Regions from separate parts of the Arthrobacter sp. TJ-254 genome, predicted to be linked through region 1. Evidence: predicted binding sites of a transcription regulator. Region 1 holds the regulator's gene; the other holds the start of a gene.
What was found. The regulator HrcA, encoded in region 1, represses chaperone genes, less so after heat shock. The targets are predictions, from matches to a motif close to TTNGCACTCGNNNNNNNCGAGTGCNAA.
Positions count from the first base shown of each region.

Region 1 (7,329 bases):
CTCAGCCTGCCACGGGACGACTGCGTCGACACCGAGTTCCGTGGCCGCTTCGACGGCCTGTTCGTCGCGGTCTCCCTTGGCCAGTGCCTGGATCAGCACCAGCCGGTGGCGGGGAGGCTCCTCCTGGGCGACGGCGGCGACGTCGATGGTCAGGGCGCCCTGGCTGCTGTCAGTAATTTCACCGCTGAGCCGAAACCCGGAACCGTCACTGATATCGATGCTCTCCCCCGGGCCGAGACGCCGGACCGTTGCAGCGTGCCGGGCTGCCTCTCCGCGCAGGACGAACACGCCGCCGGGCACTGCCGCACGGACCGCTTCGGGGTCGGCGAAAAACAGGGGCCGTGTCACTCCTACAGGTTCCCCAGCCGCTCCCGGAGGCGCGCGAAGACGCCCGAGCCGCTGCTCGCCAACTGGCCTTCGGCTGCTTCCTCGCCCCGCAGTTCGGCGAGCTTGCGCAGCAGTTCCTCCTGCGCGGCGTCGACATTGCGCGGGGTCTCCACGTTGAGGTGCACCCGGAGGTCGCCGCGCCCCTGGCCGCGCAGGTGGGTGACGCCAAGCCCGCGCAGGGTGATGATTTCCCCGGACTGGGTGCCTGCCTTGATCGCCAGTTCCTGGTCGCCGTCGAATGTGTCGAGGTTGACGGAGGTGCCGAGGGCGGCGGCCGTCATCGGCACGCTGAGGGTCACGTGCAGGTCGTCGCCGTCACGCAGGAAGGTGGAGTCGGTGTTGACCCGGATCTCGACGTAAAGGTCGCCCTGCGGTCCCCCGGCCGTTCCGGCTTCGCCCTGTCCGGACAGCTGGATGCGCGTTCCGGTCGAGACACCCGCGGGGATCTTGAGGGTGAGGGTGCGACGTGCACGGGTCCGCCCTTCGCCCTTGCACTCGTGGCAGGGGTGGGGAATAACAGTGCCGAAGCCCTGGCAGGTTCCGCAGGGCGCGCTGGTCATGACCTGGCCGAGGATTGAGCGCACGGCGCGCTGGACCTGGCCGGATCCGCCGCAGATGTCGCAGGTCCGGGGCGAGGTTCCCGGCTCGCAGCAGGTGCCGTCGCACGTCGAACAGACCTCTGCTGTGTCGACTTCAATCTTCTTGTTCGTGCCGAAGACGGCGTCCTTGAGGTCGATGCGCACGTTGATCAGCGCGTCCTGCCCGCGGCGGGTGCGTGAGGGCGGCCCGCTGGATCCTCCTCCGCCGAAGAAGGTCTCGAAGATGTCCTGGAAGGCGAAACCGGATCCCGAGTATCCGGAGCCGAAGCCGTTGTCGGTTCCGTTTTCGTTGCCGGTCGTGTCGTACACCCGGCGCTTCTGTGGGTCCGAGAGCACCTCGTAGGCGTGGCTCACGCGCTTGAACTGTTCCGACGCGTCGGGCCCGGAGTTCACATCCGGGTGGAGCTTGCGGGCGAGCTTCCGGTAGGCCTTCTTGATTTCCTCGCCGCTGGCTCCCTGCGAAACGCCAAGAACCTCATAGTGATTACTCACTCGTGCACATCTCTTCCTGCTGAATCAGCTGTCAAACGTTGTATTGCCCGGCCGTACCGCGCCGGGGTGCGCCGTGCCGCCGGCCTTACTCCGCGAGGACCCGGGAAAGGTACCGGGCAACCGCACGGACCGCGGCCATGGTGCTTGGGTAGTCCATCCGTGTGGGTCCGAGGATACCCAGCTTGGCGGTGGCGTCCGGCCCGTAGCCCGTGGCGATGACCGAGGCTTCCGACAGACCGCCGTAGGGGTTTTCACTTCCGATGCGCACGGACACGCCGCGGGCGTCGTGTTCCATCTCGGATAGCAGCCGCAGCATCACCACCTGTTCCTCGAGCGCTTCGAGGACCGGTCCAATGCTGAGGGGAAAGTCTACTGTGGACCGGGCAAGGTTGGCAGTACCGGCCATCACAATGCGGTCCTCCCGGCTGATGCCCGCGAGCTGTTCAAGCGTACGGATCAGCGCCGCTCCGGCCGTGTGCAGGTGCTGCGGCAGCGAAGCCGGCACCCCGGCGAGCTCCTGCGGGAGGGCGGAAAGCTTCGCCCCGGCAACCCCTGCGAGGATCCGCTGCTTGAGTTCGGCGAGGTCGGCCTCCGGCACCGGGGCGGGCAGCGGGACAACGCGTTGGTGCACCGTGCCATTGGTGGCGATGAGGACCACAAGAACCTGCTGGGGGGCGAGCAGCACGAGCTCGATGTGCCGCACCGCCGCGGAGCCGAGCCGCGGGAACTGGACAACGGCCACCTGGTTGGTGAGCTGGGCCAGCAGCCGGACCGTGCGGTCCATGACGTCGTCGAGGTCCTCGGCACCGGAGAGCAGCGTCTGGATGGCCCGTTTCTCCGCGGCGGAGAGTGGCTTGACCTCGGCGATCCGGTCGACGAAAGTCCGGTACCCCTTGTCAGTCGGGATCCGCCCCGAGCTCGTGTGGGGTGCCGTGATCAGCCCTTCCTCTTCGAGGACGGCCATGTCGTTGCGGATGGTTGCCGAGGAGACTCCGAGCCTGTGCCGGTCAACGAGGGCCTTTGAACCGACCGGCTCCCGGGAATGGACGTAGTCTTCAACGATCGCCTGCAGCACCTCAAGGCGTCGCGGTTCACTCATCTGGTTCACCTCCGTTGTTCCGTTTCGTGGGGGCGGTGCACGCTCAACGGTTAGCACTCGACACACCCAAGTGCTAAGTCTAGTACGTTCCGGGCGATTGTTAGCATTGAAAACCCGGTCACAGAGCGTGCGCCGGACCACACGGAAGCGAGATCAACGGTGGCCGACTACGCCTGGGGCGCACAGGACCTCTCCGCCCCGAAGCGCACCCAACTCCGCGACGTTCCGGCCGATCTCGGTCTTGTGCTCGAGGACATCCAGAGCGGATTCGTCGGGGCCGTGGTGCGGGTGGAGAAGTCCGGTGGCCTTCACGTCATGGTGCTTGAGGGCCGCCGCGAGAAGAAGCGCACCTTTCGGCTCGGCCACGGTTTCCTGCTCGACGGCGAACCGGTGCACGTTGTTGCGCCGCAGGCCAAGGTGGCCGCACCGGCTCGGACCGCCTCGGGGTCGGTCAAGGCTCCCGAGGCCCGGGCGCGCGTTGCACGGGCCAGCCGGATCTGGGTGGAGGGACAGCACGACGCCGAACTGGTGGAGAAGGTGTGGGGCGAGGACCTCCGCCATGAAGGGATCGTCGTCGAGCCGCTCCATGGAATCGACGACCTCGAAGGCGCGGTGCGCGCCTTTTCACCGGGGCCCCGGCGCCGCCTGGGCATCCTCGTTGACCACCTGCTTCCAGGCACCAAGGAATCCCGCATAGCGCAGCAGGCGATGGCGCTTCCCGGCGCCCGGGGACACGTGCTGATCGTGGGGCATCCGTATGTCGATGTCTGGCAGGCGGTGAAACCTGCTGCCGTCGGGCTTTCGGCCTGGCCCGTTGTGGCCCGCGGGCAGGACTGGAAAACAGGCATTCTGGCCGGCCTGGGCTGGCCCCACCACAACCAGGCGGCCGTGGCGCACGGCTGGAAGCGGATCCTCGGCAGCGTGAACACCTATGCAGATCTTGAGCCCTCGCTCCTTGGGAGGGTCGAGGAAGTCATTGACTTCCTCACCGCCGGTGAGGCGAATGCTTGATGCGGGCCCCGCGCAGCACCAAGTACCCTTAGAGGAAACGCTGGGGGAATCCGGCCACGCTGAAAAGGAATCTCGTTGTCTAACACCGCCGACAAGCACCAGGACTCCGGCTGGGAAGCAAACCGGTCCGCCTTCGAAGGCGCACCGGCCCAGGCCCTGCCGCTGACGGCGGCCGAAGACCGGCAGTTCGCGACGCTCGCCCACTTCGGCGGGATCCTCGGCTTCGTCCCCTCGCTGATCATCTACCTGATCTTCAAGGACCGCGGGCCGTTCACCGCCCAGGAGTCCAAGGAAGCACTCAACTTCACCCTGCCGCCGACGGTGCTGGCCCTCGCGGCGTGGCTGTTGTCGCTGCTGCCGGTCGTCGGCGGCGTATTCGCCGTCATCAACGCCCTGATCTGGGTTGCGATAGCGGTCTTCTCCGTCACAGCGGGCATCCAGGTCAACCGCGGCCGGCCCTACCGCTACGCCGTCAACCTCCGCCTTCTGCGCTGACACCGGCCGGGCCGCAACCCGGCCGGTGAGGCTGCTCAGCCGCAGCTAGAGACCCGCGGCGGTGATTTTGACGAGCGTCCACTGGCTGTGGCTTTCGGAGCTCGCAAGGACTCGGTACGAGCCGCCGGGGGCTTCCTCCGGAATCGCGATGGATGCGGTGAACTTCCCTGAAGGGTCGGCCACCATCCGGATGGTCTGGGTGATGACGTCGTCGCCCTCGCGGCCGAACATGACAGCGACTTCCTCGCCCGGCCGGTATCCGGAACCGGTGACGGTCCCGGTCTCGCCCGCCACCCACTGGCCGCCGAGCACCAGGTCGGCCGGTGCTTCTTCGGGGGTCTCCACTGGCTGCGGGTACTGAGCACCATCCCAGGTGAGTTCCGGCGGCGCCTCGCTCGGCGTAGGCGTTGCGGTGGGCGTCTCGACCGGCGCGGGCACGGTGGTTTCCACGATGGGGGCGTCGGGCGCCGCTTCGACGGGCGCAGCAGGCGTTTCCTCGGCCGGAGGCGTCTCCTCCCTCGGCGACGTGGTACGCAGCGGTTCCCGGTCTGCGGCCGGGGCAACGGAGCACCCGGTCAGCAGCAGGGCTGCAGCGGTGAGCGCCATCAGAGCGGAGTTCCTCAAGGTAATGCCTTTCGTCGTGCCGACAGCGGCCGCGGTAGGCCGCCCGTCATCAAGTATGGAGCCGGCCGCCCCCGAATCCGGGGAGGCCCGCCCCGCCGGGCGCATGGCGTCCCCTCCGGGACTGGACCATTGCTCCTTTCTACCAATCAGGGGCGGTCCGCGCCGTGCGACATGCGGGGCGGGGCACCCGGAGGATCCGGCCGCTTGCGGCGGTTAGGCTGGCAGGGTGCTCCAACGAACCACTGCCCCGCCGGATCCCGTGATGGTCGATATCGTTTCCGACGCCACTCCTTGGTGGGAGATCGTCGGCGCTTTTGGCCCGTTGGCCATCCTGCTGGCCGCGCTCGTGACGGGGGCCATCGCCTGGACGAACATCAAGCACCGCCGAGAGGCCGATCAGCGCTCGCAGTGGTGGGCGCGGGCCGAGTGGGCGCTTGATGCGTCGATGTCCGAGGACCCCCACCGCCAGGAGATCGGCCTTGGCGTCCTTGACCTTCTGGCGCAGAGCGATCTCGCCGGCGAGGAAGAGGTGGCGATCATCGAGGTGGCCTGGGCCGAACCGCTGGCGCCGGGGGTCGTGGACGGAAACGGCGGCATGGGGAACAATGGAAACACCGAGGAATCGATCGAGGAGGCTGGCAGTGAGCACAACAGCAAGCCGTAACGGCCAGGCCGGGCGCCGCCCCGCCGCGCCCGTTGTGCGCCAGGGTGACCACGAGCGGGTCCGGATCCGCGCCGCGCGCCTCCGGATGACCACGGATAAGAAGCTCGGAAAGCCCACCCCGGCCTGGGTGCAGCAACTGGCGAAAAAGCCGCTTTAATCTTGCCGCTTTGGAACTGCCGCCCCGACAGTGTCAGGGCGGCAGTCGTTTGTGCGTGTATTGGTGGCCTCCGCGCACGATCCCCTCCCGGGGTGCGGCTCAGTCCGGGAGGAGGCGGCGGACCACCGCGTCGGCGAGCAGTCGCCCGCTGCTGGTCAACCGCACCAGCCCCTGGAAAACGTCGCGCGCCTCGACAAGGCCTTCGGCGATCAGTCCCGCGACCGCACGCCGTCCGGCCGCATCGAGGCGGCTGATGGGCAGCCCCTCGCTGAGGCGCACCCGCAGCATCACGTCTTCAACGTACTTCTCCCGGGCGTCAAGGATCTCCCGGCCCTGTGCGGGTGACGCGCTGCCCTCCAGCGCAGCGGCGTAGGCGCGCGGATGCTTCACGTTCCACCAGCGCACTCCCCCGACATGGGAGTGCGCGCCCGGGCCCGCCCCCCACCAGTCATCGCCGCGCCAGTATGCAAGGTTGTGCCGGCACTCGTCGGCCGGCGTGCGCGCCCAGTTGCTGACCTCGTACCACTGCAGCCCGCCCCGGGTGAGCATCTCGTCGGCGATCGCATACTTCTCGGCGTGGTCATCGTCGTCGATGGGCGGAACCTGGCCGCGGCGGATACGGCCCGCCAGCTTGGTTCCGTCCTCGATGATCAGGGCGTAGGCCGAGATATGGTCGGGGTTGTAGGACAGGGCTGTCTCGAGCGAATACCGCCAGTCGTCAAGGGTTTCTCCCGGCGTCCCGTAGATGAGGTCGATGCTGACCTTCAACCCGGCCTGCCGCGCCCACTCCACGGCCTGGGGAACCCGGGCCGGCGTATGGGTCCGGTCAAGGACGGCCAGCACGTGCGGAACCGCCGACTGCATGCCGAAGGAAACGCGGGTGAACCCGCCGTCCGCAAGGGTCTGGAGCGACTCCTCGGTCACCGAGTCGGGGTTCGCCTCGGTTGTCACCTCGGCGCCCTCGACCAGCCCCCACCGCCGCACGGCGGCGGCGAGGATCGTGACGAGGTCGTCAGCCGGAAGCAGCGTGGGGGTCCCCCCGCCGAAGAAGACAGTGGAGAGAGGACGCTCGGGCAGGCCCGACCCGGCAAGCACCGTGCCGGCCAGGTCGAGTTCCTGCAGGACGGTGCCCGCGTACTCGTCCTGGGAGCCTCCCCCGCCCAACTCGGTGGCTGTATATGTATTGAAGTCGCAGTACCCGCAGCGGACCGCACAGAACGGGATGTGCACATAGAGCCCGAATTTCCGGTCAGCGGCGCCCTCGGCCGCGTGCGCCGGCAGCAGGCCGTCTCCGGGAGCGGGAAGGCCCAGCGGCAGTGCACTAGGCATGTCGCGGACCCTGCGCGGTCGGGCAGGACAGGTGGTTCACTTCTTGGATTTGTCCTTTGAATCATCGGAGGAAAGCGCCGCAATGAATGCTTCCTGCGGCACTTCGACGCGGCCGACCATCTTCATGCGCTTCTTTCCTTCTTTCTGCTTCTCAAGCAGTTTCCGCTTGCGGGTGATGTCACCGCCGTAGCACTTGGCGAGGACGTCCTTGCGGATTGCCCTGATGCTCTCCCGGGCAATGATGCGCGATCCGATCGCCGCCTGGATCGGCACCTCGAACTGCTGCCGCGGGATCAGTTCGCGCAGCTTCCCGGTCATCATGACGCCGTAGGCGTAGGCCTTGTCACGGTGGGTGATGGCGCTGAACGCGTCGACCTGCTCGCCCTGGAGAAGGATGTCGACCTTGACGAGGTCGGAGACCTGGTCGCCGTCGGCCTTCCAGTCGAGCGAGGCGTAGCCGCGGGTCTTGGAT
Region 1 covers NZ_JBZCNF010000001.1:746,584-753,912, reverse strand. Annotated here, with positions in the region: gene AC4D14_RS03595 (16S rRNA (uracil(1498)-N(3))-methyltransferase) at 1-348, opposite strand, end outside; gene dnaJ (molecular chaperone DnaJ) at 351-1,478, opposite strand; gene hrcA (heat-inducible transcriptional repressor HrcA) at 1,564-2,577, opposite strand; gene AC4D14_RS03580 (DUF3097 family protein) at 2,737-3,588, shown strand; gene AC4D14_RS03575 (DUF4870 domain-containing protein) at 3,664-4,083, shown strand; gene AC4D14_RS03570 (hypothetical protein) at 4,129-4,707, opposite strand; gene AC4D14_RS03565 (hypothetical protein) at 4,934-5,371, shown strand; gene AC4D14_RS03560 (hypothetical protein) at 5,349-5,528, shown strand; gene hemW (radical SAM family heme chaperone HemW) at 5,628-6,857, opposite strand; gene lepA (translation elongation factor 4) at 6,894-7,329, opposite strand, start outside.

Region 2 (7,329 bases), on a different contig from region 1:
TTGCGGCCGGCGTCGACCACATCAATACCGACGACCTCGCCGCCCTTGAGCGGTTCCTCGCCGAGCGGGACTAGACAGTGACGCGGCGGCTCCCGGACACGGAGCCGCCGCACCGGACGCCGCGTACCCACCATCGCCCCCCCCCGCCGAAACCGCACATCACCACGCTTCGAGCGCGCCAAAGGGTGGTGACCTGCAGACTCAACGGGGACACCGGCCGGGACTGTACCGGCGGGCAGGGACTGCGGTGCGCAGCGGACGACGTCGGCCACCTCGGAAGCGGACGCCGCGTACCCGCGTTCGCTCCCCGCCGAAACCGCACATCACCACGCTTCGAGCGCGCCAAAGGGTGGTGACCTGCAGACTCAACGGGGACACCGGCCGGGACTGTACCGGCGGGCGGGGACTGCGGTGCGCAGCGGACGACGTCGGCCACCTCGGAAGCGGACGCCGCGTACCCGCGTTCGCTCCCCGCCGAAACCGCACATCACCACGCTTCGAGCGCGTCAATCGGTGGTGAACTGCAAACTCGACGGGGACGCAGGCGGAGACGGCCGGCCCTACCCTTGCCCTACTTGGAGCCGTAGTTGGGCGCCTCGACGGTCATCTGGATGTCGTGCGGGTGGGATTCCTTCAGGCCGGCCGGGGTAATGCGGACGAACTTGCCCTTCGCCTTGAGGTCGGGAATGGAACGCGCCCCGGTGTAGAACATCGTCTGGCGCAGACCGCCGACCAGCTGGTACGCCACCGAGGCCAGCGGCCCGCGGTACGCGACCCGGCCCTCGACGCCTTCGGGGATGAGCTTGTCGTCACCGGAGACGTCGGCCTGGAAGTAGCGGTCCTTGGAATAGGAGGTGTTCTTCCCGCGGGTCTGCATGGCGCCGAGCGAGCCCATGCCGCGGTAGGTCTTGTACTGCTTGCCGTTGACGAAGATCAGCTCGCCGGGTGCCTCGGCCGAACCTGCAAGGAGCGAGCCGAGCATGACCGTGTCGGCACCGGCCACGAGCGCCTTGCCGATGTCGCCGGAGTACTGGAGGCCGCCGTCGGCGATGAGGGGAACACCTGCGGGAATGGCCGCCTTGGCGGATTCGTAGATCGCGGTGACCTGGGGAACACCCACACCGGCGACGACGCGGGTGGTGCAGATCGAGCCGGGGCCCACGCCGACCTTGATGCCGTCGGCACCGGCGTCGATCAGCGCCTGGGCACCGGCCCGGGTCGCTGCCTGTCCGGCGATGATGTCGACGTGCGACACTGCCTTGTCGGCCTTGAGCCGGGCAACCATCTCGAGCACGCCGGCACTGTGGCCGTTGGCGGTGTCGACGAAGAGGGCGTCAACACCGGCGTCGACGAGCGTCATAGCGCGCTCCCAGCCGTCGCCGAAGAAACCGATCGCGGCGCCAACCCGGAGGCGGCCGTCGTCGTCCTTGGTGGACAGGGGGTACTGCTCGGCCTTGGTGAAGTCCTTCACCGTGATCAGGCCGCGGAGGATCCCTTCGTCGTCGACAAGGGGAAGCTTTTCAATCTTGTTCGTTCCAAGCAGCGCGATTGCCTCGTCACCGCTGATGCCCACATGCCCGGTGATCAGCGGCATCTTGGTCATGACCTCGCGCACGAGGCGGTGCGGGAACTCACTCTCGGGCACGAAACGGGTGTCGCGGTTCGTGACGATGCCGAGGAGGTGCCCGAACTCATCGACGACGGGGAGCCCTGAGACGCGGTACTGGCCGCACAGCTCATCGAGCTGCTGGAGCGTTGCCTCGGGGCCGATGGTCAGCGGGTTGGTGATCATTCCCGACTCGCTGCGCTTCACCCGGTCGACCTGCTCGGCCTGGTCGGCAATGGAGAGGTTGCGGTGGATCACGCCGAGTCCGCCCTGGCGGGCCATGGCCACGGCCATGCGCGCTTCGGTCACGGTGTCCATGGCAGCCGAGAGCAGCGGCGTCTTCACGGTGATCCGCTTCGAGACGCGCGAGGAGGTGTCGGCCTCGGAGGGGATGACGTCGGTGTGGCCGGGCAGCAGCAGGACGTCGTCGTAGGTGAGGCCGATGAATCCGAAGGGATCGTTTGGCTCATTGTGCTCAGACAGATGGGTCACTACAGGTCCTCTTTCAGGGGTCACCGGGGCTGGTGCCATGGGCTCCGTCGCCGCCAGGCTCTTAAATTCTAAAACCATTCACGGCCGCACCCTATTCCGGGCCGTCATCAATCCAAGGCCCTGCAGAATCGCCGTAACGAAACGGCACCCCGGCCCACAAGGGGCCGGGGTGCCGGTGATCGTGCGAAAGCGGGGAACTAGTGGCTGTGGCCGTGGCCGTCCTCGTCGTCCTCCGCAGGCTTCTCGACGACGAGTGTCTCCGTCGTCAGGACCAGGGCGGCGATCGATGCTGCGTTGCGCAGCGCCGAGCGCGTGACCTTGACCGGGTCGATGATGCCCGCGTCGATCAGGTTTTCGTACTCGCCGGTGACGGCGTTGAAGCCGTGTCCGTCGTCGAGCTCCGAAACCTTGGCGACGACGACATAGCCTTCGTGTCCGGCGTTCTCGGCGATCCAGCGCAGCGGCTGCGCCAGGGCGCGGCGCACGAGGCCGACGGCGGTCGCGGCGTCGCCCTCGAGGGCGAGGACGCTGCTGTCGGTGTCGAGGGCCTTGCCTGCGTGGACCAGTGCCGAACCGCCGCCTGCGACGATTCCCTCATCGAGTGCGGCGCGCGTCGCTGAGACGGCGTCTTCGATGCGGTGCTTCTTTTCCTTGAGCTCAACCTCGGTTGCGGCACCGACCTTGATGACGCCAACGCCGCCGGCAAGCTTCGCCAGCCGCTCCTGCAGCTTCTCGCGGTCCCAGTCGGAATCGGTGCGCTCAACCTCGGCGCGGATCTGCGCCACGCGGTCGGCGACGTCGGCGGCGCTGCCTGCGCCGTCGACGATGGTTGTCGCGTCCTTGGTGACCGTGATGCGGCGGGCCGAACCCAGCACCTCGAGGCCGACCTGGTCGAGCTTCAGGCCGAGGTCGGGCGAGACGACCTGCGCACCGGTGAGGGTGGCGATGTCCTGCATCATTGCCTTGCGGCGGTCGCCGAAGCCGGGGGCCTTCACTGCGACGGCGTTGAGGGTTCCGCGGATCTTGTTCACCACGAGGGTGGACAGCGCTTCGCCTTCGATGTCTTCGGCAATGATGAACAGCGGCTTGCCGGCCTGCAGGGCCTTCTCCAGGAGGGGAAGGAATTCCGCGAGCGAGGAGATCTTGCCCGAGTTGATCAGGATCAGCGCGTCTTCGAGGACGGCTTCCTGGCGCTCGGCGTCGGTCACGAAGTACGGCGAAAGGTAGCCCTTGTCGAACTGCATGCCCTCGGTAAGGACGAGCTCGGTGACCGTCGAGGAGGATTCCTCGATGGTGATGACGCCGTCCTTGCCGACCTTGTCGAACGCCTCGGCGAGCAGGTCGCCCACCTCGGTGCTCTGGGCGGAGATCGCGGCGACGTTGGCGGTCTGGTGGCCGACAACTTCCTGGGCGTTCTCGAGCAGGCGTGCGGCGACGGCCTCAACCGCCACCTCGATGCCGTGCTTGAGCTGGCCCGGTGCGGCGCCTGCGGCAACGTTGCGCAGGCCTTCCTTGACCAGGGCCTGTGCGAGCACGGTGGCCGTGGTGGTGCCGTCGCCGGCGACGTCGTTGGTCTTTGTCGCTACTTCCTTGGCCAGCTGCGCGCCGAGGTTCTCGTAGGGATCGTCGAGTTCGACCTCACGGGCGATTGTGACGCCGTCGTTCGTGATCGTGGGTGCGCCCCACTTCTTGTCCAGCACGACGTTGCGTCCGCGCGGGCCAAGGGTCACCTTGACGGTGTTTGCAAGCTTGTCGACGCCGGCCTCGAGGGCGCGGCGGGCTGCATCGTTGAACTCCAACTGCTTTGCCATGGTTTTGTTCCTTTCAGGCTTGTGCAGTGAGAAAACCCCGGCCAGTGCTGGCCGGGGTTCCCTTGAGAAAAACTACTTAACGACGATCGCCAGGACGTCGCGGGCAGAGAGCACCAGGTATTCCTGGCCTCCGTGCTTCACTTCGGTTCCGCCGTACTTCGAGTAGATGACGATGTCGCCCTCAGCGACATCGACGGGAACGCGGTTGCCGTTGTCGTCGACACGGCCCGGTCCAACTGCTACAACTTCGCCCTCCTGGGGCTTTTCCTTAGCGGTATCCGGGATGACCAGGCCGGAGGCAGTTGTCTGCTCGGCTTCCAGTGGGCGGACAACAATACGATCCTCAAGAGGCTTAATAGAGACCGACACTCGGGCTCTCCTTTGCGTTCGTTACTAATGGAATGTGGGCCCTCGGTGGGGCGCCGACCGTCGTCGCGGTGCCGGCTGGCGCTTCCCTCAGGAATTAGCACCCTCCTAGTGAGAGTGCCAACCCCGACTTTATGCAAACAGTTAGCACTCGGTCAAGGCGAGTGCCAGATGCGTCGTCATCTACGGTTGCGGGCGGACCGCGCCGGAGCCGGCGATCCTTCGCCTAGGGTTGGTTCATGGCTTCCGACAACATCCTGCCCCTCCTGACACCCGAGGGGTGGGAGCTGCTCAACTCGCTTGGCCCGTACTCCGAGGCCGGCGCGCTGCAGCTCAGCGAACAGCTGCGCAAGGCCGGCCACTCCCCCGACCTGATCTCCGCCGCCCTGACCCAGTCGCGGCTTCGCGCCAAGGCCTATGCGAAGTTCGGTCCGTTCGCCGACCGGATGGTGTTCACCGCCGCCGGCCTTGAGCAGGCGACGCGCCTCCAGGTTGCGGCGCACCACGCCGCCCGTTTCGTTGACGCCGGGCTTGAGCGGGTCGCCGACCTGGGCTGCGGCCTGGGGGCCGACTCAATGGCCCTAGCGACCCTCGAGCGCCAGGTGACCGCCGTCGAACTCGATGAGACGACGGCGGCCGCCGCGACCCTGAACCTGCTGCCGTTCCCGAACGCGCGGGTGGTCAACGCCGACGCGGCGGCATTCGACATCACCGAATATGACGGCGTGTGGCTCGATCCCGCCCGCCGCAGCACCTCGACGTCGGGGACCACCCGGATCTTCGATCCCGAGGCCTTCTCCCCGCCGCTGTCCTTCGTCGAGGAGCTTGCCGACCGCGGCACAGCGGTCGGCGTGAAGCTGGGGCCCGGGATTCCCCACGAGGCAGTTCCCGCGAACTGCGAGGCGCAGTGGGTTTCCGTTGACGGAGACGTCACCGAGGTGGCCCTGTGGTTCAACGCGCTGCGGAGGACCAACGTACGGCGCGCAGCCCTGGTCCTCGGCGCCCACGGGGCCGCCGAGCTGACCAGCGACGCCGATTTCGACGCCGGACCCGCCGCCCCGGTCGGCGCGGCGGAGGGCTACCTGTACGAGCCCGACGGCGCGGTCATCCGCGCCGGCCTCGTGGCCGACATCGCCGAGCAGCTGGGCGGGCACCTCCTGGATCCGCACATCGCCTACGTCTGCGCCCCCGGGCTTGTCGAAACCCCGTTCGCGCGCGCCTATCGGGTGCTCGAGATCCGACCCTACAACGTGAAGGCCCTCAAGCAGTGGGTGCGCAGCGAGGGTATCGGCGTCCTCGACATCAAGAAGCGCGGCACCTCGGTCACTCCGGAGGAGGTGCGCCGCCAGCTGCTGGCGGGCTCCGGGAAGGCCCGCCGGAAGGCGACCCTCGTCCTCACCCGGATCGGCGAGGACCGGGTGGCCATCGTTGTTGAGCCGGTTCCGGCTCTACCGCCCCGGGGAACCAGCTAGGCCGGGAGCCTGCGGGTGCGCACCACTCCGAGCAGGATGCCGCCGGTCAAAGCCGCCGCCCCGCCCGCGATCAGGGCCGCACGCACGTCGAAGGTGTTGACGAGCACTCCCCCCACCGCCGCGCCGATGCCGATGGCCAGCTGGAAGGCAGCCACCGTCACCCCTGAGACCGATTCGAGGCTCTCCGGATGCGCCCGCGCCATCCAGGACTGGATGAGGGTGGGAATGGCGCCGAATCCAAGGCCCCAGAGCACGATGGCCGCCACGGCGACCGGGGTGCTGGTGCCCAGGGTGGCCCACAGAATCGTTGCCACGCCGATCGCGACCCCCATCACGATGACTGAACGGTGAAGGGCGCCGTCTGCGGCAGGACCGCTGGCGAGGTTGCCGATGAACGAGGCAATGCCGAACGCGGCCAGCGCCAGGGCGAAGCCCTCGGCATTGAGCCCGGCGACGAGGTCACCGGCCAGCCGGATGTAGGTGAACCCGGCGAAGTGTCCGCCCGCGATGAGGAACATGCCGGCCATCCCGACAATCACCAGCGGTGAACGCAGGGTCGCCAGGAAGGCCCGCCCTGGGGAGGGTTCCGGGGCCACCGGCGGGAGCCAGAGGGCGGCCAGGACCATGCCTGCGATGCTTGCCGCGGCCGCCAGGAGGAACAGGGTGCGCCAGCCCCACAGTTCTCCAAGGACCAGGCCCAGGGGAACGGCGAGGATCGTCGCCAGGGAGACGCCGACATTCACGACCATCATGCCGCGGCCGATCTTCTCGCGGCTCACCAGGGCTGCGACGACGGCGATGGCGAGGGCCCAGAATCCGCCGACTGATACGCCGAGCAGGAGCCGTGCGGTCAGCAGGACCGCGAAGGACGGAGCGAGTGCAACAAGGAGGTTGGAGAGCGTAGCCAGGGCGACAAGCCCGATCAGGGCCAGCCTGCGGTCGAGGCGCGGGAGGACCAGTGCAACGATCGGACCGGTGATTGCTGCGGCGACGGCGGTGGCGGTGACGGCCTGGCCCGCCAGGCCTTCGGAGATCTGGAGGTCCGCCGACATGCGTGAGAGCAGGCTCGCGGGCAGGAATTCGCTCGTGACAATCGCGAAGAGCACCACCGACAGGGACGTCACTCCCCACCATGGCGATCTGGTGCGGGCAGGGCGGGGTGCCGGTGCGACCGGATCCGGCGCGGTGGCTGTGCTGGCCTTCATAGAAGCTCTCCTCAGTTTTTGAACGTCCGTTCAAATATGTCGGCCGCGCTGCCGCTTGTCAAATATTGAACAACCGTTCAAGAACGATTAGAATTCCCGCATGGCCCGACCACGCAAATTTGATGAAGGGAATGTCCTCGCCGCAGCGCGGGACCGTTTCTGGAGCACCGGCTATGAAGGAACCTCGATCTCCGACCTAACCGAGGCCACGGGCGTGGGCGCGCAGAGCCTCTACGGAGCGTTCGGCAGCAAGCACGACCTGTTCGTGCGCATCCTCGAGGATTATGGAACCTCCCAGGCAGCCAGGCTCGAAACCGCCCTCTCGTCCGTAGACGCACCCCTGGAGTCCCTGCTCTCCGCCGTCGTCTTCGAGGGGG
Region 2 covers NZ_JBZCNF010000002.1:646,285-653,613, reverse strand. Annotated here, with positions in the region: gene AC4D14_RS08200 (phosphatidylinositol-specific phospholipase C/glycerophosphodiester phosphodiesterase family protein) at 1-74, shown strand, start outside; gene guaB (IMP dehydrogenase) at 572-2,137, opposite strand; gene groL (chaperonin GroEL) at 2,296-3,909, opposite strand; gene groES (co-chaperone GroES) at 3,982-4,278, opposite strand; gene AC4D14_RS08180 (THUMP-like domain-containing protein) at 4,515-5,747, shown strand; gene AC4D14_RS08175 (MFS transporter) at 5,744-6,952, opposite strand; gene AC4D14_RS08170 (TetR/AcrR family transcriptional regulator) at 7,053-7,329, shown strand, end outside.
Region 2: groES (co-chaperone GroES) is a predicted target of HrcA. The motif match lies at 4,420-4,446, and genes of this name have one in related genera.